2 regions of the Marinobacterium sp. MBR-111 genome follow, and region 1 is predicted to be linked to the other one. Evidence: predicted binding sites of a transcription regulator. Region 1 holds the regulator's gene; the other holds the start of a gene.

What was found. The regulator FNR, encoded in region 1, switches genes on or off when oxygen is low (the NO sensors DNR and NnrR bind a similar motif). The targets are predictions, from matches to a motif close to TTGATNTANATCAA.
Region 2: a site for FNR is predicted at 7,990-8,003, ahead of nifJ (pyruvate:ferredoxin (flavodoxin) oxidoreductase). Genes of this name have one in related genera too.

Annotation. Positions count from the first base shown of each region.
Region 1 covers NZ_JBEPQA010000001.1:199,133-211,462, reverse strand. Annotated here, with positions in the region: gene ccoG (cytochrome c oxidase accessory protein CcoG) at 1-1,188, shown strand, start outside; gene ABIE61_RS00975 (FixH family protein) at 1,259-1,774, shown strand; gene ABIE61_RS00970 (heavy metal translocating P-type ATPase) at 1,782-4,244, shown strand; gene ccoS (cbb3-type cytochrome oxidase assembly protein CcoS) at 4,244-4,459, shown strand; gene ABIE61_RS00960 (sulfite exporter TauE/SafE family protein) at 4,462-5,130, shown strand; gene hemN (oxygen-independent coproporphyrinogen III oxidase) at 5,200-6,591, shown strand; gene fnr (fumarate/nitrate reduction transcriptional regulator Fnr) at 6,698-7,474, shown strand; gene ABIE61_RS00945 (adenine phosphoribosyltransferase) at 7,705-8,247, shown strand; gene ABIE61_RS00940 (recombination-associated protein RdgC) at 8,327-9,241, shown strand; gene queE (7-carboxy-7-deazaguanine synthase) at 9,228-9,860, shown strand; gene ABIE61_RS00930 (bile acid:sodium symporter family protein) at 9,864-10,742, opposite strand; gene ABIE61_RS00925 (cation diffusion facilitator family transporter) at 11,088-12,257, shown strand.
Region 2 covers NZ_JBEPQA010000009.1:84,845-97,174, reverse strand. Annotated here, with positions in the region: gene ABIE61_RS08640 (MFS transporter) at 1-287, opposite strand, end outside; gene ABIE61_RS08635 (ABC transporter ATP-binding protein) at 300-1,001, opposite strand; gene livG (high-affinity branched-chain amino acid ABC transporter ATP-binding protein LivG) at 1,001-1,765, opposite strand; gene ABIE61_RS08625 (high-affinity branched-chain amino acid ABC transporter permease LivM) at 1,762-3,018, opposite strand; gene livH (high-affinity branched-chain amino acid ABC transporter permease LivH) at 3,031-3,957, opposite strand; gene ABIE61_RS08615 (high-affinity branched-chain amino acid ABC transporter substrate-binding protein) at 4,015-5,139, opposite strand; gene ABIE61_RS08610 (hypothetical protein) at 5,359-5,928, shown strand; gene ABIE61_RS08605 (putative quinol monooxygenase) at 5,952-6,302, shown strand; gene ABIE61_RS08600 (hypothetical protein) at 6,446-6,865, shown strand; gene ABIE61_RS08595 (hypothetical protein) at 6,912-7,292, shown strand; gene ABIE61_RS08590 (CBS domain-containing protein) at 7,345-7,935, shown strand; gene nifJ (pyruvate:ferredoxin (flavodoxin) oxidoreductase) at 8,064-11,708, shown strand; gene ABIE61_RS08580 (dihydroorotate dehydrogenase-like protein) at 11,701-12,330, shown strand, end outside.

The DNA.
Region 1 (12,330 bases):
ATTTTCGGCATGACTTTTTGGCCCCAGGATTTCATGCTGCTCTCCTGGCTGCTGATTATTCTGGCTTTTACTCTGTTTTTCGTAACAGTCTTTGCAGGGCGCCTCTGGTGCGGTTATGCCTGTCCCCAGTTTGTCTGGACCTGGCTCTTTATCTGGGCCGAGCGTATCACCGAAGGCGACCGCAACAAGCGCATGCGGCTTGATAAACAACCCATGTGCGCTGAAAAGTTCCTGCGTAAGAGCGCCAAGCATGCCATCTGGATTATCATCGCCGTCGCCTCGGCTATAGCATTTGTCGGTTATTTTTCTCCAATCCGTGAGTTGGTACCCGATGTTTTAGCGTGGAATTTGGGGCCATGGGAAACCTGGTGGCTGGCGTTCTTAAGCGTAGCTACCTATGGTAACGCTGGCTGGCTGCGTGAGCAGGTATGTATCTACATGTGCCCCTATGCCCGCTTCCAAAGCGTCATGTTCGACCAGGATACCCTTATTATCTCCTACGATGAAAAGCGTGGAGAACCTCGTGGCAGCCGCAAAAAAGGGGTCGACAAGGAAGCGGCAGGCCTGGGCGACTGTATCGACTGCTATGCCTGCGTTCACGTCTGCCCAGTCGGTATTGATATACGTGACGGTCTGCAGTACGAATGCGTGGCCTGTGGTGCCTGCGTTGATGCCTGCGATGACATGATGGAGCGTGTCGGCTATGAACCCGGGCTTGTACGCTACACCACTGAACACGCCTTGAACGGCAACACAACCAAACTGTTGCGCCCCCGTCTGATCGGTTACTTTGTTGCACTGATGGTGATGTTTGGTGCCTTCATCTGGGCCATCGGAGACCGCGTTCCGCTTGAAGTTGACGTGATCCGTGATCGTGGCCAGCTGTACACCACTACCCCGTCCGGCATGATCGAGAACGTTTTCACACTCAAGATCGCCAACAAGGAGCAGATAGACCACAGCTACCGCATCAAAATTGATGGTCCGGAAGGACTGAACATGATCTCGGCAGATACTGTGACAGTAGAGGCTGGAGAGCTTCTGACATACCCTGTCAGGGTTCAAATAGAGCCAGATCAGCTGAATCAGGCCAACACTCCTTTCAGCTTTACTGTTGAAGCCGCTGAAGATCCTTCAATTCATATTGAAACTGAAAGCCGTTTCCTGGGTCCCACTCCACAGCGATAGTGCCTCATTCGGCTTAATTAGGTTAGAATAACGGCCGGTTCATTCCGGCCGTTTCCATTCAAGGAGTGTCATGAATACACACGCAACTCCCCCCGCCCCCTGGTACAAGCAGCCCTGGCTCTGGTTTATTTTGGCGCCACTGATTGCGGTGTTCATCTATGCTTCATTTTTCATGTACATTGCAGTAACCACCAGCGACGGCATTGTTAAGGAAGACTATTACAAGGTCGCCCGCGGAATGAATATCGACACGTCCAAATCTGATGCAGCAAGCAGACTGGGACTTGAAGGCACCCTCAACTTTGATACCGTAACCGGTGATATCAATCTGCGCCTGAGTGGTATGCTGACAAGCTTCCCGCAGACTCTCAGTCTGAATATCATTCATCCAACCCATCAGAAATTTGACCAAATCCTGATTCTGAAAAGCGTTGATGGCAAAGGCATCTATTCCGGCAGCCTCACTGCAGGTCTGGTCGGAAAACGCTACCTTTCCCTGTCTCCTGCCGACGAAAGCTGGCAGCTGCGCCAGGAAATGGTACCGCCTTATTCTGAACTGATCAGCCTTACGCTCACTGCGCAATGAGCCAGCCATGACCGCACAGCAGCCCCCGGCGCGCACGCCCTGCTATCACTGTGGCCTGCCTGTTCCACGCGGCAGCCAGTACACTGTCAGCATTGAGGGCAAACAACGCTCCATGTGCTGCCCTGGCTGCCAGGCGGTTGCACAGACCATCGTAGATGGAGGGCTGGACAACTTCTATCGCCATCGCGACAGTCAGAGTGCGGACAGTGAGCTGATCCGCACCAACAGCGGTAGCCGGCGCAAGCAAGAGCTGGAGCTGTATGACAACCCCGAAGTGCAAAGCAGCTTTGTACATAACGCCGGGGACGATCAGCGTGAGGCTGTGTTGGTTATTGAGGGCATCACCTGTGCCGCCTGTGTCTGGCTGCTGGAAAAACACCTGACAAGCCAACCCGGTGTTACCGCTGCCAGTGTCAATATGACCACCCACCGTGCCCGTATCCGCTGGCACAGTGGAACCACACGTCTGAGCCACCTGCTGGCAGAAATTGATCGCCTGGGCTACCAGGGCCACCCCTATCAGCCCAACCGCGAAGAGCAGTTGCTTGAGCAAGAGCGTAAACGCGCCGTGCGCCGCCTTGGGGTGGCGGGTGTATGCATGGCTCAGACCATGATGCTCGCCGCAGCACTCTATGCCGGCGAACTCAGCCATTCCATGGACGCCCATATCATCACCCTGATGAACTGGGCATCCATGGTTCTGGCAACCCCCGTAGCGCTTTACTCTTCCGTGCCCTTCTATAAAGCAGCCTGGCGCGACTTGCAAACACGCAGCCTGAGCATGGACGTGCCAGTCGCATTGGCAATTTTGCTGGCCTTTTTTGCCAGTGTCTGGTCAACGGTTTCTGGCAGCGGCGATGTCTACTTCGAGTCAGTCACCATGTTCGCCTTTTTCCTGCTGGTCGGGCGTTTCATGGAAATGGCGGCCCGTCATCGAACCGGCAGGGCCGGCAACGCACTGCTTGATCTGCTGCCAACCAGTGCCATTCGCCTTGACGGCGATACCGAAACGCTTGTGCCCGCCACTCAACTGCGAACCGGAGACAGGGTCTTGGTCAAGTCGGGGCATACCATTCCGGCTGATGGCCGTGTTATCGAGGGGCGCAGTTCAGTGGACGAGTCGGCTCTGACCGGTGAGTACCTGCCCCAGTCACGAAGCACTGGCGAACTGGTCATCGGCGGCACTCTCAATATCGAGCACCCGCTTCAGATCGAAGTAACCGAGACGGGCAGTGAAAGCCGCCTGTCCGCCATTGTCCGCATGCTGGACCGGGCCCAGGCAGAGAAGCCGAGCGTTGCTCGCATAGCCGACCGTGTTGCCAGCCAGTTTGTGGCAGCCACGCTTTTGACGGCAGCAGCCGTGGCGGTATTCTGGTACTTTTATGACCCTGCACGCGCATTCTGGGTCACGCTGTCCGTGTTGGTCGTCACGTGCCCCTGCGCCCTTTCACTGGCAACGCCTACCGCCTTGACTGCTGCCACAGGCACTCTACGCCAGCGTGGCATGTTGATCAGTCGCGGGCACGTGCTGGAAAGCTTTGCCACGGCAACCCATATTATCTTCGACAAGACCGGTACATTGACCGAGGGCAACCTTAACATTGAGGAGATATGTCCTGTCAGCACACTCGACAGCCAAACACTGTTGAGTATTGCCGCCGCACTCGAAAGCCGTTCCGAACATCCTATTGCCCGTGCCTTTCGTGCCCACGCTGTTCAGGCCGCCACGGATGTACAGGTGCATGTTGGCCAAGGCCTTAGCGGTATGGTTGAGGGCAAGCGCTATCGAATTGGCAAACCCGGTTTTGCCTGCCCTGACGATACGCCTCAACAACCCAAAAGCAGCGGGTTGTGGTTATTGCTTGCAGATGCTGAACAACCACTGGGTTGGTTCCGGCTCGATGATCAGATTCGCCCCGAAGCCGCACAAACACTCACTGAACTGCGCGCACTTGGCCTGACGCCACTAATGCTCACCGGTGATGCCTCCGATGCTGCACAAAAGGTCGCCTCTCATCTTGGAATTGATCAAGTATTCAGCGGTATGAGCCCTGAACAGAAACTGGCACACTTGAACCAACTGAGCCAGCAGGGAGCTGAGATCATTATGGTGGGCGATGGTATCAATGATATCCCCGCACTGGCCGGTGCCCGCACTTCGGTTGCGATGGCCAGTGCAACCGATCTGGCCAAGACCAACGCTGATGCAGTCCTGATTGCCAACGACCTGATGCGATTGGCCGATTGTGTGCGCATGGCACGCAAGACACGCACCATTATCCGTGAGAACCTGAGCTGGGCGCTGCTTTACAACCTTCTTGCCCTGCCCGCTGCAGCCGCCGGTCTGGTGCCACCCTACTGGGCCGCGATCGGCATGTCCGCCAGCTCGCTGGTAGTGGTCGGCAATGCGATGCGACTGAGTCGCCGCCACGTCGCGGCTCAGTCAACCAATGAGGGAGCGGAACGTTAATGGATATTGTTATCCTGTTAATACCCATCGCGATCATTCTGGCAGGTTTTGCGATATGGGCATTCTTTTGGAGTGTGAACAGTGGTCAATTTGATGACCTTGAGTCACCGGCTCATCGTATCCTCTATGATGATGATGAAGACCTTATTCCCGAGGATGCACGACAGAAAAAGGATAATCCCGAGCCGGAAGATCAGGATCAGGATACCCGTTGAGCATGCCTGAACCCGCCCTTCTTGCTTCCGCCCTGTTGTTTGGCCTCGCCGGCAGCACTCACTGTATCGGAATGTGCGGCGGAATCGCCGGCAGCCTGGCCATGAGCGGCGGTGAGCGAGTCCTTCGCTTTCAACTGGCCTACAATCTTGGTCGCCTGTTCAGTTATGCCCTTGCGGGTGCTCTGATCGGTCAGCTGGGCCAGCTGTTTACTCAAACGGCTGAGCTTACATTGATTCTGCGTAGCGTTGCTGCGCTCATCATGGTTGTGATGGGTTTATACATTGCCGGCTGGTGGCAGGGCGCGGCCTATCTGGAACGAGCCGGAGGTGTTGTTTGGCGCCGGTTACAGCCTTTCACCCACACCCTGCTACCCGCCGACACCCTGCCCAAGGCGCTGCTTCTGGGCGCACTCTGGGGTTGGTTGCCGTGCGGTCTGGTCTATACGACTCTGCTCTGGGCCGGTACGGTGAGCAACAACAGCCTCACCAGTGCGAGCCTGATGCTGGTATTCGGTGCAGGTACTTTACCTGCTCTGCTCACATCGGCGCTCCTGGCACGCCAATTGAAACAGTTATTGCAACGCAGTGGCGTAAGACAGGGGGCGGGGCTTTTGGTAATTCTGTTTGGTCTGGCAACCCTGCCGTGGACCGGCCTGTTGCACCCACATTGATATCCATCAACAACCGCCCGGTCACTCTTCCCTATAATGCCCGACCGGCCAACAAATAGAGGTACTGAGGTGAACAACCAGACAACCATCAGTTGGGATATGGACTTGATCAAGCGTTATGACCTGTCCGGCCCCCGCTATACCTCGTACCCGACTGCGATCCAGTTCGATTCCGGCCTGAGCCCCGAGAAGTTGATCGAAACCGGGCGCTCCACAAGTGATCATCATGCACCCTTGTCACTGTATGTGCATATCCCTTTTTGTGCTCACGTTTGCTACTACTGCGCCTGTAACAAGGTGATCACCCGCAACCGCAAGAAAGCTCAGCCCTACCTTGATACTGTTTATAGTGAAATGGCAAAGCTGTCACAGTGGTACCGTGGAGACCGGCAGGTAAATCAGCTGCATTGGGGTGGTGGTACCCCGACGTTTATCAGCGATGATCAAATGCGTGAGCTGATGCAGGCACTGCGCAGCAATTTCAATTTGCGTGATGACGACAAGGGCGACTATTCAATTGAGATTGACCCGCGTGAAGCCAGTGACCAGACTCTGGAGGTTTTGCGCGAGATCGGCTTCAACCGTATCAGCCTTGGTGTACAGGATGTGGATGCACGGGTACAGGAAGCGGTCAATCGCGTCCAACCCACCGAGATGACCGCGCGCGTACTGCAACGCTCGCGTGAACTGGGATTCAAATCGATCAACATGGACCTGATCTACGGCCTGCCGCATCAAAGCGAAGAAAGCTTTGCCGATACCCTCGACACCGTCATTGCCATGAGCCCTGACCGCCTGTCAGTGTTCAACTATGCGCACCTGCCGGATCGATTCCGCTCACAGAAACACATTCGTGCTGAAGACTTGCCCAGCCCCGAGACCAAGCTCAACATACTGCAAAACAGTATCAATCGCCTGCTTGAGGCCGGTTACGTTTATATAGGCATGGACCATTTCGCCAAGCCCGATGATGAACTGGCCCTCGCCCAGGCGGAAGGCAAGCTTCATCGCAACTTTCAAGGTTACACCACCCATTCCGATTGTGACCTGGTTGCCATGGGCGTATCAGCCATCAGTCAGATTGGCGATGTCTATTATCAGAACGAGCATGATATTGCCGCCTACAGTCAGGCCGTTGCTCAGCAGCAACATGCCGTCAAGCGCGGTGTAACACTGAGCCGTGATGATCATATTCGCCGCTCGGTCATTACTGAGTTGATCTGTCAATTTGAACTGGATGTTGCGGCCGTCGAGCAGCGCTTTGATATTCAGTTTGGCGATTATTTCAATGCCGAGCAGGCTGAACTGCAGCAGTTCAGTACTGATGGCTTGATCGAGTTGTCATCCAGTCGCATTCGCGTGACTGCAGCAGGCCGCCTGCTGATAAGACGCATCTGTATGGCGTTCGATGCCTATATACCGAAACATGAAGCCACACGGAGTTTCTCGCGTATCATCTAAAGTCGAGGCCCGTTAACCGGGCCCGGCGCTTCACCCTCTGGGGTAAATGTTACATAATGCGGGAAAGCACTCGCAGCGTGACGAACCCAACAATAAGGATGACCCCATGGCCGACTGGAAATCTCAAGGAAAGCTTCACAGCCTGCAACAGGTCCATTGCAAGACCTGCAGCCTGAGCTCACTCTGTCTTCCGGTATCGCTTGACCTGACCGAGATCGACCGACTCGATGATATTATCGAGAAAAGCCGCCCGCTCAAGAAAGGTGAACACCTGTTCCATCAGGGTGAACCCTTCAGCTCCGTGTATGCCCTTCGGGCCGGCACAATCAAGAGCTACACGCTCACCAATGAGGGTGAAGAGCAGATCACCGGCTTTTATTTCCCGGGCGAACTGGTCGGCCTGAGTGGATTTGATGCCGAAACCTATCCCATGTCAGCCAAGGTACTGGAAACCACGACCGTCTGTGAGATCCCCTTTGAACGTCTGGATGAGCTTTCAGGCCAACTGCCCGAACTGCGCCGTCAGATGCTGCGCAGCATGAGCAAGGAACTGCGAGATGATCAGCAAATGATGCTGTTGCTGTCGAAGAAAAATGCAGAACAACGCGTGGCAACCTTTCTTCTCAAATTGTCTCAGCGCTTCAAGGCACGCGGGTACTCTGCATCCAACTTCCGTCTGTCGATGTCACGTAACGAGATCGGCAACTATCTGGGCCTGGCCGTGGAAACCGTCAGCCGCATTTTTACGCGCTTTCAAAAGATGGACCTGATGCAAGTGGACGGCAAGGAAGTGGAGCTGACCAACCTGGACGAAATGTATCGTTTGTCTGGCGAGGCACGCCAAGGTGAATGCTCCCAGCATCAGGAAAACCAGACCAGCTGACACCATGACGGGGAAGCTGCCAACATTATCAAGCCCATCCATGCGGTTGGCGGTTTATAACCGGGGACAGTATCTCGCCAATAAAAAAGGCATGGCTTCTTTCGAAGCCATGCCTCAAGTTGCACAATGAAGTAGCCATCTCAATGTGTAACCCAACGAAGCCATTACACCCTTAATCCGCCCTCGCAGCATTGAGTTATGTCAATTGAGCGCCTAACCGGGAGATATTTATGTCCTACGATGAGTTTTATGTGAAGTCTGTCATCCGTTCACTGCAGGACTGGCCCGAACCCGGTGTAACCTTTCGCGATGTAACTCCCATTTTCAAAGACCCCAAAGCGATGCGTATGGTGTCGGATGCATTCATCCAGCGTTATATCGACAGCGACATTACGCATATTGCCTGTATTGACGCCCGTGGCTTCCTGTTTGGCGCTATCCTGGCGCACCAGCTTAACCTGCCGCTGGTGCTGGTGCGCAAAAAAGGCAAGCTGCCGGGCGAAACCATTCATCAGGAATATACGCTGGAGTACGGTACCGCCGCAGTTGAAATGCAGATTGACTCGGTTGAGTCCGGTGATCGCGTACTTCTGTTCGATGACCTGATTGCTACCGGCGGCACCATTTTGGCCGCCTGCACCCTGATCAAGAAACTTGGCGCGGAGGTTATCGAGGCCGCCGCCCTGATCGATCTGCCGGATCTGCAGGGTTCCACCCGCATTCAGGAACTGGGCATCCCCGTCTACTCCCTGCTCGCCTACGAAGGCTGCTAAGCTTCCCATCTGATGCACCGGGTACGCCTGCCCGGTGCACACTGTTATACTTCACCCCTTTTGCACCTCTGGAGAGTCCATGCTCTGGTTCCGTAATGCCATTGTCTATCGCTTTGAACCCACCCCGGGGTTTACCCCTGAACACCTGAGCGAAGCCCTGTCAGAACATCCATTTACCCCCTGTAGCAGTCAGGAACTGAGTCGCAGCGGCTGGAGCGCACCAGTGAGCGAAGCTGACGAGATGCTGGTATTCAGCAGCAACGGCTTCATGCTGATCAACCTGCTGCAGGAAGAGCGCATTCTGCCCGGCAGCGTTGTACGCGAGGCATTGGATGAGCGTGTTGCCCTGATTGAAGCCGAGCAAAGTCGTAAGGTCTACCGCAAAGAGAAGCTGCAACTCAAGGATGAAGTCATTCTGGACCTGCTACCACGCAGCTTTACCCGTCGTCGCCGTACATACGCCCTGCTGATGCCACAGCAGGGCTGGCTGCTGGTGGATGCCTCCTCGCACAAGCGTGCAGAAGATCTGCTGAATCAGCTGCGCCAGGCGCTGGGATCACTCAAGGTACAGCTGGTGCAAACTCAAGTGCAGGCCGATAAGGTCATGACAGCCTGGGTACAGGGTGAAACCATGCCACAGGGCTGGGCACTGGAAGATGAATGTGAATTGCGTGACCCGATGACCGAGGGCAGCAAAATCAGCGTCAAGGGCCAGGAACTGCTGTGTGACGAGATTGCAGCACATATCAGTACCGGCATGCTGGTCAAGCGGTTGGCACTGGAATGGCAGCAGCAGATCCGGCTGGTCCTGCATGAAGACCTGAGCCTGCACCGCCTGCGCCTGTGCGATGAGTACCGTGATCAGCTCGAAGCCGACACGCCTGAAGAGGCACTCGCGGCCCGTGATACCGAACTGGCTCGCATGGGGCTGGAGTATGCCCGCCTGCTGCCTGAGCTGATCGCGGCGTTTGGGGGCGAGCATGTACAGCGTTAAGGAGATCTTTTATACGCTGCAGGGAGAAGGCGCTCAAGCAGGACGGGCTGCGGTATTCTGCCGTTTTGCCGGCTGCAACCTCTGGTCCGGTCGGGAACAGGATCGATCAAAAGCGATTTGTGACTTCTGCGACACGGACTTTGTCGGCGTCGATGGACAAAATGGTGGCAAGTTTGCCAGCGCGGCCGAGCTTGCACAGCGGGTTCGCTCGTTCTGGCCAGACGCCCCAGACGGCAAGCCCTACGTTGTCTGCACTGGTGGAGAGCCCGCCCTGCAGCTTGATTCAGATCTGATTGACGCTCTGCACGGCGAGGGCTTTGAGATTGCCATCGAAACCAACGGTACCTGCCCTCTGCCCGAAGGTATCGACTGGATCTGCGTCAGCCCCAAGGCCGGCAGCGAACTGGTTGTACACAGCGGTAACGAGCTGAAACTGGTCTACCCACAGCCACTGGCTCAACCCGAACGGTTCACTGAGATGCACTTTGACCATTTTTATCTGCAGCCAATGGATGGCCCTCTGCAAAGTACCAATATCCGCCGCTGCATCGACTACTGCATGATGCATCCACAGTGGAAACTGGGTCTGCAGACGCACAAGATCACCGGTATCGACTAATCATTAAATGCGCTGGCGCACCAGCACCAGATCACGGTTGCGCCAACCCACCAGCAGCAAGGCCGGCAATTGCATCAACACCCCGTAGATCAGCGCACTGGCAGACATTTCAGCACTCTGCAGCAAACCGCCCGTCACAAGCAAAGCCGTCCCCGCATTTTGAATTCCCATCTCAATGCTCAGGGTCACCTGCTGCGATGCCTGTAACCGCATCAGGCGAGCCAGCAAGTAGCCACTGCCCATTGCCAAAAGTGCCAACAGCAAAGCTGCAGGCCCTACAATGGCGACCAGAGCCGGCAAGCGTCCCCAGTTAGCCGCCACAATTCCTGTAACGACCACAACCATAAACGCCAACGACAGTATCTTTACAGGTCCTTTAACCCGATGACTGAAGCCAGGACTGCGGCCACTGACAAGCATGCCCAGTAACACCGGCAACAATGTCACCAGTACCAACTTCATCACCGACTCCAACACAGGAAAATCGGGCAGTACAGCGTCTCCCTGCCAATGACTCAGAGCCATCAACGTCAACAACGGCAGCGAAAAAGGCGTAATCAGGCTTGAAATGGCGGTTAGCGACACCGACAAAGCCGTGTCGCCCCGCGATAACAGAGTTAGCATGTTGGAGGTAGCGCCACCCGGTGCAAAGGTCAGTACCATCAAGCCAACGGCCAACAATGGCGGCAACTCTAGCGCCGTTACCAACATCAGCCCCAGGCAAGGCAGTAACAGCAGCTGTCCCAGCAACCCCACCAGCACAGCGCGGGGTGCCTTGAGCACACGCCGGAAGTCGTCAACCCTGAGCGTCATGCCAACCCCCAGCATGATGACAAACAGCGCCAGCGGCAAAAACCATTGGGTCATGACTGAGGTTTGCATTTTCGCTCCCGTGAAGGTCAAAATTCAAAGCAACATCTTAGGTTACTCTCGCCTCGAGGGACAATCGCTCACACAGATTTTACCGCCATCCCCCACTACCTCTGGGCTGGCCGGGTATACCCACATCTGCTGTGGATAACACTGTGAAAATTTGATTACCAAACGGCTTCAGCAGGCATATTCTCTTGCTCTTCTACAGATTGATTATTTTTTGATCAACTGTATTTATTCATTTATTATCAATATGTTACATAACGCAAGTGTTATTTTTAAGGCCTTTGCGCTGGTTCTGGCCGAGTGTTGCAGGTATCATCCCCCGCTGTCGGATGAGAGAGCTTCGGATTGATGCAAGAGCAACTGGACATACGCCGCAAGGCAGCCGAAAAAGTCACCATCATTGGTGCTGTTCTGGACACCGTACTCGGCATCCTTAAAATCCTGATTGGGGTCATCGCCAACTCCACGGCGCTGGTTGCGGACGGTATCCACTCATTGTCGGACCTGGTCACCGACTTCATGGTGGTCATCGTGTTGCGTCTGTCTCACCAGGCACCTGACGAAAACCACCCCTGGGGCCATGCGCGTTTTGAAACCGTCGGCACGGTTGCGCTCGGCGTGATTCTGGTAGGTGTCGGTGGCGTGATGGCCTATGACAGTCTGCAGCTTCTGTTCAGCGAGCAACCAACAATTCTGCCCAGCTGGCCGGCACTGATCGTTGCAGCACTTTCCATTGTCAGCAAGGAATGGATTTTCCAGTACACGTTCAAGGTAGGCAAGAAGCTGGACTCTGACCTGATCATTGCCAATGCCTGGCACAGTCGTACTGATGCCTTCTCATCCATCGTCGTACTGCTGGCTGTTGCGGGCGCCATGGCCGGCATCTGGTGGCTGGACGCCCTTGCAGCAGTACTGGTTGCGCTAATGGTCGGCAAGATTGGCTGGGACCTGGTCGCCAAAAGCATTACCGAACTGGTCGACACGGCTCTGCCGGAAGAAAAGGTTACCAAACTGCGCGAGCAGGTGCTGAGTGTTGACGGCGTAATCAATGTGCACAGCTTCAAAAGTCGTCGCATGGGTAGCCAAAGCCTGTTGGAAATGCACCTTCAGGTTGCTCCTCACCTCAGTGCGGCGGAAGGGCACTTCATCGGCGACAACGTGGTGTGTCAGCTGCAGAGCCGCTTCGATGATATCAGCCATATCATTTTCCATATCGATACCTACGATGATGAAGAATTCCATGACGAGGTATTTTGCCCTGTCATGCCAACACGGCCTGAAGTCAGCCAACATCTGGACGCTATCATCAGCCGTATTCTGGGTGAAAATCCCGACTACGAGCTGATCCTGTACTACCACCCTGAGTATATCGACCTGGACATCAAGGCTTCTGAGCAGTTCCACCAGCTTATGCTGCACACAGGCCTAACGGCGCGAGAGTTGCAGGAGCGTCTGCGTGAGCAACTGACCGGGTTGAACTGGTTTCGTACACTGCATCTTTGGCTGCCGCCACGATAGACAGCAGCGACTCCTCTCTGGCTGAGCAGAACGAAAAAGGCCGGGACTGATGCCCGGCCTCTTTTGCTGCTTA
Region 2 (12,330 bases), on a different contig from region 1:
TACCAGACATTGTAGGTCAGCGGATAGATCAGCGCCGCCATTGCAGCCAGGGCGGCAAATACGGCAAAGGCGCGGATATGGCCCACGCGGCGTACAATTCTGTCCGCATACAGTGAACCCACCACAAACCCGGCTGAATAGCACACCATCACCATACCGATGGTGGAAGCATCAATACCGAGCAGACTAAAGCGCAACCCTAGCAGGGTAATCAGGAAGGAATTGCCGACAATCAGCAATGTGAGGCTGGCGAAGAGAGCCAGCAGCGAGATCATCAGTAAGCGCATCAGTCCTGTCCGTTAACCGCCGAGATAAGCCTTGCGAACGCTGTCGTCGTTGAGCAGGGCGTTACCGGTTCCGTTCATCACAATGCGCCCATTCTCCAGTACATAGCCCCGGTCTGCAATCTTGAGCGCCTGATGAGCGTTCTGCTCCACCAGAAAAATGGTGACGCCCTCATCCCGGAGTTTTTCGATGATGCCGAAAATCTGCTGAATAATCAGCGGCGCCAGACCCAGTGAAGGCTCATCAAGCAGCAACAGGCGGGGCTTGCTCATCAATGCACGGCCAATGGCCAGCATCTGCTGCTCCCCCCCGGACATGGTGCCACCGCGCTGATTGAAACGCTCCTTCAAACGAGGGAACAGCTCCAGAACATGGTCGAGCTGAGCCTGAGCTTCGCCACGGGATCGAAAGAAACTGCCCATAAACAGGTTCTCTTCCACGGTCATGCCCGGAAAAATGCGACGTCCTTCCGGTACCACGGCCAGCCCCTTGCGCATGATGTCGGAAGTCTTGAGCTGCTCTATGGGTTTACCGTCAAACGTGATCTGGCCGCTCTGGGCACGGGGGTCACCACAGATGGTCATCATCAGGGTTGTTTTGCCGGCACCGTTGGCGCCGATCAGAGTCAGGATTTCACCACGGTTCACTTCCAGCGTGACATCGTGCAGTGCCTGGATCTTGCCGTAGTAGGTACAGACCTTGTCCAGTTTCAGCATCAGCTCTCTCCCAGATAGGCCTTAATTACATCCGGATTTTCACGCACTTCAAGTGGAGTGCCGTCGGCCAGAGGTGCGCCCTGATTGATCACCGTAATATGGTCGGAGATCCCCATGACAAGTCCCATGTCATGCTCGATCAATAGAACCGAAATGTCGTGCTCGTCTCGCAGACGCAGGATCAGCTGGTCCAGTTCAGAGGTCTCCTTCGGGTTGAGACCTGCGGCCGGCTCGTCCAGCATCAACAGGCTTGGACGTGTCACCATGCAGCGGGCGATCTCCAGTCGACGCTGTTGCCCGTAGGAGAGATAGCCCGCTTCGCGGTTGGCGAATGCCAGCAGCCCCACCTGTTCCAGCCAGAACACGGCCTGCGCCATCGCTTCGGTGTGCCGCTTGCGGTAACGCGGCGTGTTGAGCAGACCTGCAAAATAGTTGGTGTTGAGGTGACGATGCTGGGCGACCAGCAGATTTTCAATCACGGTCATGCTGTTGAACAGACGCACATGCTGAAAGGTGCGAACCAGGCCAAGCCGCGAGATGCGATGGCCTGTAAGCCGTTCAATCGGCTGATCGCGAAACAGGATCTGGCCGCCGCTGGGGCGGTAGAAACCACTGATGCAGTTGAACACAGTGGTTTTGCCGGCCCCGTTGGGGCCGATGATTGAGTGTACCTGACGAGGCTTGACGGTAAGGCTGACGTTATCTACCGCCAGCAGGCCGCCAAAACGCATCATCAGGCCCGAGACTTCCAGCAGATTGGTCATGAGGTTTTAAGCTCCAGCTGGGGGCGTTTCATCGGCAACAGGCCCTGCGGGCGCCACAGCATCATCAGGACCATCACGCCACCAAACATCAACATGCGGTATTCCTGAAATTCACGCGCCAGCTCCGGCAAAATGGTCATGGCAATGGCGGCCAGAATGACGCCCAGCTGTGAGCCCATTCCACCCAGCACCACAATGGCCAGAATGATGGCTGATTCGATGAACGTGAATGACTCGGGGCTGATAAAGCCCTGCCGAGCGGCAAAGAAGCAGCCCGCAAAGCCGGCAAAGGAGGCGCCCATGGTGAAGGCCGACAGCTTGATCACGGTCGGATTCAAGCCCAGCGAACGACAGGCTATTTCGTCTTCGCGCAGCGCTTCCCAGGCGCGCCCGATCGGCATGCGCTGCACCCGATTGATCACATAGATGGTGAACAACACCAGCAGCAGTGCAACCAGGTACAGAAAAACCACTCGGTGGCTGCTGTCATAATCGATGCCGAAAAATTCATGGAACGTCTGGCTGCCTTCGGCGGCTCGGCGACTGAACTCCAGCCCGAACAGGGTAGGTTTTTCGATGCCGCTGATGCCATTGGGGCCACCGGTGACATCGGTCCAGTTGTTCAGCAAAATACGGATGATTTCACCGAATCCCAGCGTCACAATGGCAAGATAATCCCCGCGCAGACGCAGTACCGGAAAGCCCAGAATACACCCGAACGTGGCGGCCATCAGCCCGGCAATGGGCAAACAGGCCCAGAAGGAAAGGCCGTAATATTCCGACAGCAATGCGTAGGTATAGGCGCCCACGGCATAGAAGGCCACATACCCCAGATCCAGCAGCCCGGCGAAGCCCACCACAATATTGAGGCCAAGCCCCAGCATGACATAGATCAGCGCCAGGGTGGCCAGGTCCACCGAACCGCGAGACACCATGAAAGGCCAGATGAACAGGCCTAGAACTACCAGTGCAATCAGCCAGGGGGTGAGCCGACTGCGCAGTTGTTCTCGTGGCAGCAGCGCACTGATGTGCGGGGTCGGCAGGCGCTGTTTCAAGGCACTCAGGGGTTGATGAAACAGCTGCACCAGAAAGACGGCCACAACCGCAAACGCGATCCAGCCCCAGGTGGCGGCATCGGCATTGACTACGGTAAGTTCAGGGCCGTCCTGCTCCAGCTTGACACCGATCACCAGACAGGTCAGCAGGAAGGTGACCAGCGCGGAAAACAGTGCCGGGAAAAGTGCTCTCTGCATATTGGCTCCCTCCTATACCTTCTCCACTTCCGGCTTGCCGAGCAGGCCGGTGGGGCGGAACAGAAGAATGAGTACTAGCAGGCTGAAGGCCACCACATCCTTGTACTCGGACGGGAAAAAGGCAGCCGTGAGGGCCTCGGTGACGCCCAGAATAAGGCCGCCGAGCATGGCACCCGGAATGGAACCGATACCCCCCAGTACCGCAGCGGTAAAGGCCTTGAGGCCTGCCATGAAGCCGATGTAGGGGTTGATGGTGCCGTAATAGAGTCCCAGCAGTACGCCAGCTACAGCCGCCAGTGCCGCCCCGATGACAAAGGTAAGCGCGATGATGCGGTTGGTATCGATTCCGAGCAAATTGGTCATCTTCAAATCCTGAGCGCAGGCGCGGCAGGCACGTCCCAGGCGTGAGCGCGAAATGAACAGTGCCAGTGCCGTCATCGAGACCAGCGTCACACTCCAGATGATCATCTGCATCCATGAAATGCTCACCTCAAACAGGGCCGGATCACCGAAGCTGATACCGCCCGAAATCAGCGAGGGCATCGCCAGATCGCGTGAACCCTGGGCCAGTCGGATATAGTTTTGCAGGAAAATCGACATGCCAATCGCCGTGATCAGAGGTATCAGACGCGGACCGCCACGCAGGGGCCGATAGGCCACCCGCTCGATTGCATAACCATAGGTGGATGAAATAATCACCGCCGTGATCAGTGCCAGCAAAAGGATGATCGGTAATGAACCCACCCCCATGGTGACCAATCCGATGATGGTGATGAAAGCGGTATAGGTACCGATCATGTAGACCTCGCCGTGGGCGAAGTTGATCATGCCGATAATGCCGTACACCATGGTGTAACCGATGGCGATCAGGGCGTAGGTTGAGCCGATGGTCAGTCCGTTGATCAGCTGCTGCAGGACATAGAGGGCGGTTTCACTCATCTGCATTCTCCAGGCTGCGAGCCCCGTCAGGTAGACGGGGCTCAGACGGGACGGAGTTTATTCGCTGAGAGCGGTCTTGCTGCCATCGGCGTGGAGGCGGTACACCATGAAGGTGGATTCGGTCAGGTCCCCCCTTGCGTCGAAACCAATCTCGCCGATGGTGGTATCAAAGCGGTTGGCTCGAAGATATTCTGCCAGCGCATAGGGGTCGGTTTCGCCAGTGGCCTTGATGGCGTCGGTCATAACCTGTATTGCGGCATAAGCCGGGAACACGAACGGACCTGAAGGGTCTTCATTTCGTGCCTTGAAGGCTTCGGTCAACGCGGCATTTTCCGGGTTCTGGTCAAAGCTTTTCGGGGCGGTGGCCAGTACGCCTTCCATCGCCTCGCCTGCAATGGCAGCCAAGTCCGAATTCACTACCCCCTCAGGACCCATGAACGGTACATCAAAGCCCTTTTCACGGGACTGTCGCAGAATCAGCCCCAACTCCGGGTGGTAACCGCCGTAGTAAACGAAATCAATATTGTTGCGCTTGAGCTTGGCGATCAGCGCCGAGAAGTCTTTGTCTCCAGGGGTAACACCTTCAAACATCTCGGCTTCGATGCCATCGGCAGCCAGCAGATCCTTAACGGTTGTGGCAAGGCCTTCACCGTACTGCTGTTTGTCGTGAATAACGGCCAGCCGCTCCGGTTTGACGTGATCACGGATATGCGCCGCCGCCAGGCTGCCCTGAAGACTGTCCAGGCCGATGGTGCGGAAAATCAGCTCATATCCCTTTTCGGTAATGGTGGGAGAAGTGGATGCGGCGGTGATCATCAATACGCCCTCTTCCTCGTAAATATCCGAGGCCGGTTCGGTTGAACTGGAGCAGAGGTGGCCGATTACGTGCCGAATATCATCATTGACGATGCGGTTGGCGACGGCCACAGCCTGTTTGGGGTCGCAGGCATCATCGTAAATAATGCCTTCAAGCGTCTGACCGTTGATGCCACCGGCCTCATTGATCTGGCGGATCGCCATCATCGCGCCGATCTTTTGCATGTCACCATACTGGGCAACGGGGCCGGTAACAGGGCCTGCAATACCGATTTTCAGAGATTCAGCCTGTACGCTGGAGACTGCGGCCAGCAGTGAACCTGCCGCCAGCAGGGTTTTTCCGAAAGATCCGAACGTCTGCTTCATGTTATTCCCCTATGGGCTTCTAGTCAGGGCGGCCGTCCCGGCTGAGGTGCCGCCTGTTATATTTGTTGGTGACTATCGGTTTGATTATTACACAGTTTTTTTATATCTGCGTAACCTCGATAGGTGGCACCTGCAGGATCTGCTACACTCGCGCCATCATACGGGGCCGCGATTGAAACCAGCAAAACCCTTGCCACTTTTAACACCCGGGAGGTGCCTATGCGCGCGTATTTCTCATCTTGTTTTCTGTTCATGTTCCTGCTTGCACTCCCGTTGGGAGTGCAAGCGGACAGTTTGGGTGAAGCGGCGATAGAGGCTTATATCGATAGCCTGGGGCCGGTGCGGCAGCTGGGTGAAAAGCTGCAGGCCGAAGGCAAGCAAAGCTTCCTCGAACGTGAAATCACGCCGCGCAACGGTGAGCTGTTTGACCCCCACACCCGGGGGGTAAAAGTGTTGCAGCGAGAATCAACTGATGACTACAGCGAGCTGGGTCGGATTGTGCGCCAATATGGCTTTACCAGTGCGGAGAGTTGGGCGCTGACCGGTGACCGTGTTGTGCTCGCTTACGGTGCGATCAAGGCCGAGGCGGAAAGCCCTGAAATCCTGCAGCTGGCACAGCAGATGCAGGGAATGGATCCGCAAATGCTGCAGCTAGTGCCACCGGAGATGCGTCAGCAGATGGAGCAGGCGGTGAGTATTGCGCGCACACTGGCGCAGGTACCGGCGGCAGACAAGCAGAGTGTTAGGCCCTACACAGCTCAACTGGACCGTATTTTTTCCCAACCCTGAACACCAAAGTAAGGAGAGGCGGCATGTCCTCACTGGTTTATTGCACTGCCCAGTTCAAGCCTCGGCCCGGCAAGGAAGCCGAGCTGTTTCGCGCATTACAGATGCTGGAACCCAACGCCCACCGTGAAGATGCCTGTGTGCAGTACACGGTGACGCGTCAGATCAGCAGCCCATTTGCCGAAGGCACCAGTTTTCCGATTGTGTTCCACGAAATCTGGAGCGATATGGAAAGCTTTGAAGCGCACTGCCAGCGCAGGGAAATCGTCGAATTCTTCGAACGTTACTGCAAGGCCGAAGATGGTCTGGCCGAAGACTGGAATGTTTGTATATACACCGACGAGCCGGAAAACTTCGACGCGCCCCAGTTCGGATAGGTCTTTGCACCATTCAGGTGCAACTTTCCGGCCGGCGGACCCGTTTCAGCCGCTGAAAAGCGGCGAGTGGGACTGGTCCGTTTCTTGCTTGAGTCCTTCTGTATCCGAGTAAAGTTAGCGGTCATGGATAAATGGAGGCGACCATGGGCACACTTGCGGCTGATTTCGGTGGACTGACAGCGCAACTCTTTGAACTTGTTCAACTGCGGGCAACAGGCACCCTGTTTGTGGTCAGTGCAGATAACCATGCGGCTCAGGTTGTGCTGTCCAAGGGGCAACTGCTGGGTGTTGCATATAATGGGCTGCACAATGAAAACGCGGTGGCTCAGCTGGCCAGTCTGGCACCACTGCGCTTTTCCTTTACACCCGAGCTGATTTATCCACTGATGGAAACCCTGTTGCCTGACCAGGCGGAGCAGTTGCTGGAACGCCTGGGGTATCGCGACACGCCGGCTGTTGCACATCCGCTCGTTGAAGAGGACGAGCCGACCGACTCTGTGGCAGCGCCGGATGGGTCCAGAACCCCACTGATGGTGTACCGCGGGCGTGTTATTCAGGGGTAACCCTATTGACACTCAAGCTGACAGGCCTATCCTGAATTTGACACCTTTGTCTGTTGAGGTTGATCCGTTGCGATCAAAATTTGCCTGTTGGTTTCATGTTGCCGAGATGCCTTCGGCAAGAACGATCGGAAAGCCGACTGTTCTGTTTTTTTTGGCAGTATTGCTGTTTTACGGTTTTGAGGGCGGTGCAGTCCCCAAACCGGGAGACGAAAGCCTTGCCGTCATCAGTACCGACTTGCTGCTGGATAACACCCAGACTGACACCGATTTGTTTCTGCCGCAGCCATTACACACCTCCTGTGACAGCCTGCCTGCTCCTTGTCTCGACGAAATAGCTGATCAAAGGGAATCAACCTTTGAGGCTTCTTACCGGTCACGCGCACCGCCGTTCGCCTGCTTTTGTGGCAGCCATAACACTATCGGCTAGAGGCCGATCTGGATTACCGAACGGAGCGCTGGTACAGCGCGAGGAAAAGAACATGAAGAACTACCATGAGTTGAAAACCATCGGCCTTGAGGACTACACCCGCCTTGCTGAAGGTGCAGATCACGCCATCACCAACCTGGATTCACCGGCACAACTGGTGATGACCGATTTTCGTCAAACACCACCACTGACCATGAATCTGACCGAAAGCATCAGTGATGCCACCCAGGCGATGCGCAAGGTGCATGTGCGTTCGGTCATCGTCACCGACAGCAGCAAGGCTTTCCGCGGCATTCTGACCGTGATCGATCTGGAAAGTCGCAAGGTGCTCAGCCAAGCTACCAGCCTGGGCCTCAAGCGTGAGGACCTGAGTATCAAGGACGTGATGGTCAGTCGTGACAAGCTGCGCGGAGTGCCATTGTCAGCCCTGCAACAGGGTACCATCGGCGATCTGCTCAAGACGCTGCGTCATGAAGGTAGCATGCACATGCTGGTGGTTGACCCGGAGTCACAGGAGATCTGCGGCATTATTTCTGCCAGTGAAATTGCCCGTCGTTTGCAGGTGCCGGTCGAAATCAATCTTCAGGCGTCCAGTTTCCGGGATCTTGTGGATGTGCTTTTCGGTCGTGGAGAGTCTGTTTGATCCCTTTGTTCACGGGCCCTAAGTTCACGGGGCGTTGAATGAGCGTAGCTGAGGTTGGCACAGGTCAATCTCGGCTACTACAGGATCTGCCATACTGAACGCTTAATCCCGGATAACAGGAGTTGGGCATGGCCAGGTCAGAAACACGGATGATGGATGGCAACGAAGCAGCTGCCACCATCGCCCACCAGCTCAATGATGTCATCGCCATCTATCCGATAACGCCGGCTTCGGTGATGGGTGAGCTGGCTGACAGCTGGAGCAATGCGGGGCGCCCCAATCTCTGGGGCAGTGTGCCGGAAGTGATTGAGCTGCAGAGCGAAGCCGGTGCCGCTGGTGCCGTACACGGTTCACTTCAGGCCGGAGCCAAAACCTGCACCTTCACCGCCTCGCAGGGGCTGCTGCTGAAAATCCCCAACATGTTCAAGATTGCCGGTGAGCTGACGCCGACGGTGTTTCATATTGCGGCGCGCTCGGTGGCAACTCACGCACTGTCAATTTTCTGTGACCACAGCGATGTGATGGCTGCACGCACCACTGGCTTTGCTATCCTGGCTTCAGGCAATGCGCAAGAGGTGATGGATATTGCCACCATTGCCGAGATGGCCACGCTGGAAGGGCGGGTGCCGGTGCTGCACTTCTTCGATGGCTTTCGTACCAGCCACGAAATCAGCAAGGTAGAGCTGGTTACAACGGCCCAGCTGCAGCAGCTGATCGATCCCGGTTTGATCAGGGCCTGCCGTGACCGAGCACTGTCTCCCGAGCACCCCTTTATTCGCGGCACCTCACAAAACCCGGATCTCTTTTTTCAGTCACGCGAAGCGTGTAACCCCTATTACGACGCCTTTCCGGCCATTGTGCAAAACGCAATGGATCGCTTTGCAGCGGTTACGGGCCGCCAATATTCGCTGTATGAGTACAGCGGAGCCAACGATGCCGAACGGGTCGTTGTGGTGATGGGATCAGCCAGCCAGACGGTGGTTGAAACCGTAGAACATCTCAATGCCGAAGGCGAAAAGGTTGGGCTGCTGAACGTACGCCTGTTCCGGCCTTTTGCCTCTGAGCGGCTGCTGCAACAGCTGCCGGACACTGTGCGTGCCATTGCGGTGCTGGATCGCACCAAGGAGCCTGGCTCGGATGGCGAGCCGCTGCTCAAGGATATCACCACAGCTGTTTTCAACGCCTGCAGCGAAGATGCCTGGCGGGGCACTGGACTGCCGCGCATTCTGGGTGGGCGCTTTGGCCTGTCATCAAAGGAGTTTACTCCCGGCATGGTCAAGGCGGTGTTCGACCATCTGGCCCGCCCGGAAGGCAAGCGTGAATTTACCATCGGTATTGACGACGATGTCACGCGCCTGAGCCTGCGTTGGGATGAAAGCTTTCGCAACCGTGCCGCGAGACAGCAGGTGCAGGCCGTTTTTTACGGCCTGGGAGCAGACGGAACGGTATCCGCCAACAAGAACAGCATTCGCATTATCGGAGAAAAGCCAGGTCGGTTTGCGCAGGGGCACTTTGTCTACGATTCGAAGAAATCCGGTGCGGTCACCGTCTCGCATCTGCGTTTTGGTCCTGAGCCAATACGCTCGGCCTACGAGGTTCAAAGCGGTGAGGCTGATTTTGTTGGCTGTCATCAGCCCGTTTTTCTGGATCGCTATCCGATGCTGGAAAAGGCAAAACCGAAAGCCACCGTGCTGATCAATACGCCTCTGACGGGAGAAGTTTTCTGGCAGTCGCTGCCGCAGCCGGTGCAGCGGCAGATGATCGACAGGCAGCTGAAGGTTTGGCTGATCGATGCCTATCAAGTGGCGGCTGATGTCGGGCTTGGCAAACGCATCAATACCATCATGCAGACCTGCTTTTTTGCGCTGACCGATATTCTGCCAAGGGATGAGGCGATTGCGCAGGTAAAAGCCGCTGTTGAGTCCACCTACGGCAAGCGCAGCGCGCGTATTGCACAGATGAATATTGCAGCCATCGACAATGCGCTGGCACATTTGCAGCCCTTTGACGTGCCGGATCAGGCACAGAGCCTGATACCGATGCACCAAGTGAATGCTGCTGACGCGACTGCTTTTGTGCGCGAAGTCACGGCAGAGTTGATTTCTGGGCGCGGCGACCGGATACCGGTCAGCCGGGTGCCCATCGACGGTACCTGGCCCAGTGGCACGGCGGCCTATGAAAAGCGGGATCTGGCACTTGAGTTGCCGCAATGGGAAGAGGAGCTCTGTACCCACTGCGGCAAGTGCGTATTTGTCTGTCCGCACTCGGTGATCCGTTCCAAGGCGTTCCCCGAGACACTGGTGAAAGGAGCGCCCGAGGGCTTCAAGGCAGTGCCGATCAAGGGAGCGAAAGACTTCCCTGAGGGTACCGTGATCAGTTATCAGATCTCGCCGGATGACTGCACTGGCTGTACCCTCTGTGTCGAGATATGCCCAATTCATGACAAATCGAACCAGAGCCGCAAGGCACTGAACATGGTTCCCAAGGACGATATCCTGGTACGTGAACGGGCTAACTGGGAGTTTTTCCGCCAGCTGCCGGAATTTGACCGTACCGGACTCAAGGCCAGCACCATGAAAGGATCCATGCTGATGCAGCCGCTGTTCGAGTTCAGTGGCGCCTGCTCCGGCTGTGGTGAAACGCCTTACATTCGGCTGCTCAGCCAACTGTTCGGTGATCACATGCTGGTTGCCAACGCCACTGGCTGTTCGTCTATTTATGGCGGCAACCTGCCGACTACTCCCTGGACGATGAACGCGGAAGGGCGTGGACCTGCCTGGAACAATTCCCTGTTTGAAGACAACGCCGAATTTGGCCTCGGCATGCGGGCCGCGCTGGACAAGCAAACGGAATACGCTATTGAGTTGCTGCAGGCCTTGAGTGACCGACTGGAAGCGCACCTGGTGGAGGAGTTGCTGCAGGCTGATCAGAACGATGAGGCCGGTATCCGTGCCCAGCGGGAGCGGGTTGCGAGGCTGCGCCAGCGCCTGCAGGGAATGGATGACTTGCGTGCGCATGAGCTCTATCACCTGGCAGACAAACTGTGTCGTCACAGTGTCTGGATTATCGGTGGTGATGGGTGGGCCTACGATATTGGCTACGGTGGGCTTGATCATGTGCTGGCGTCCGGTCGTAACGTCAATATTCTGGTGCTGGATACCGAGGTCTATTCCAATACCGGTGGCCAGACTTCCAAGGCAACGCCGCGCGGTGCCGTCGCCAAGTTTTCCGCCGGCGGCAAGCCGGTGGCGAAGAAGGATCTAGCCCGTATCGCCATGGATTACGAGCACGTCTATGTCGCTCATGTTGCCTATGCCGCCAAGGATATGCAGACATTGCACGCCTTTCAGGAGGCTGAAAGCTGGGACGGTCCTTCACTGATCATCGCTTATTCACCCTGTATTGCGCATGGTTTTAATCTGTCTGGCGACAACCATGAGCATCAGCGCCTGGCGGTGGAATCCGGTCACTGGCCACTCTTCCGCTACGACCCGCGCCGGGCCGAGCAGGGCGAGAATCCGCTCAAACTGGATTCCAAACCGCCTTCCATCCCCTATGCTCAGTTCGCCCGTTCCGAGGCGCGTTTCAGCATGCTTGCACGGGCCAACCCCGAAGCGTCCAAGGTGTTTCTGGAGCAGGCCCAGAGGGAGGTTAACGAACGCTACCACCGCTATGAACAATTGGCCGGACTGAGCTGGTCCGCCGTAGAAAGTGCATCGGCAGAGAGTGCGCCTGCCGGCACAGAGCCGGAAACAGGAGGCCAGAATGAGTAAGCGATTGCATACCCGCTATCTGGGGTTTGAACTGGATAGTCCACTGGTGCCTTCAGCTTCACCGTTGACAGCCACACTGGATGGCGCCTGTCGGCTCGAAGATGCAGGAGCCGCGGCCATTGTCATGCACAGCCTGTTTGAGGAAGAGTGCAGCCGTGACCATGAGCTGCTGCATCATTTCTTGTATGAACAGGAAATAGGGCACTTTGAATCGGATGATTTCCTGCCCGTACCTGATGCCTTCCGTACCGCTGAAGAACACTATCTCGAACGGCTGCAGAGTATGAAGTCGCGCCTGAAAGTACCGGTGATCGCCAGCCTCAACGGGGTCAGCCGAGGCGGCTGGGCAGAGCATGCCGTGCAACTGGCACAGGCCGGCGCCGATGCACTTGAGCTGAACATCTATCATATAGCGGCTTCGGTACGCGAGAGTGGCGCCGAAGTGGAACAGCGTTATCTGGATATCCTCACCTCAGTACGGTCAGCCGTACCGCAGTTGCCGCTGGCGGTGAAGCTGTCGTCCCGCTTTTCCAGCCCGGTGCATATGGTGAACCTGTTGCGTGAAGCGGGTGCTGATGCGGTGGTCCTGTTCAACCGCTTTATTGAGCCAACGCTGGATCTG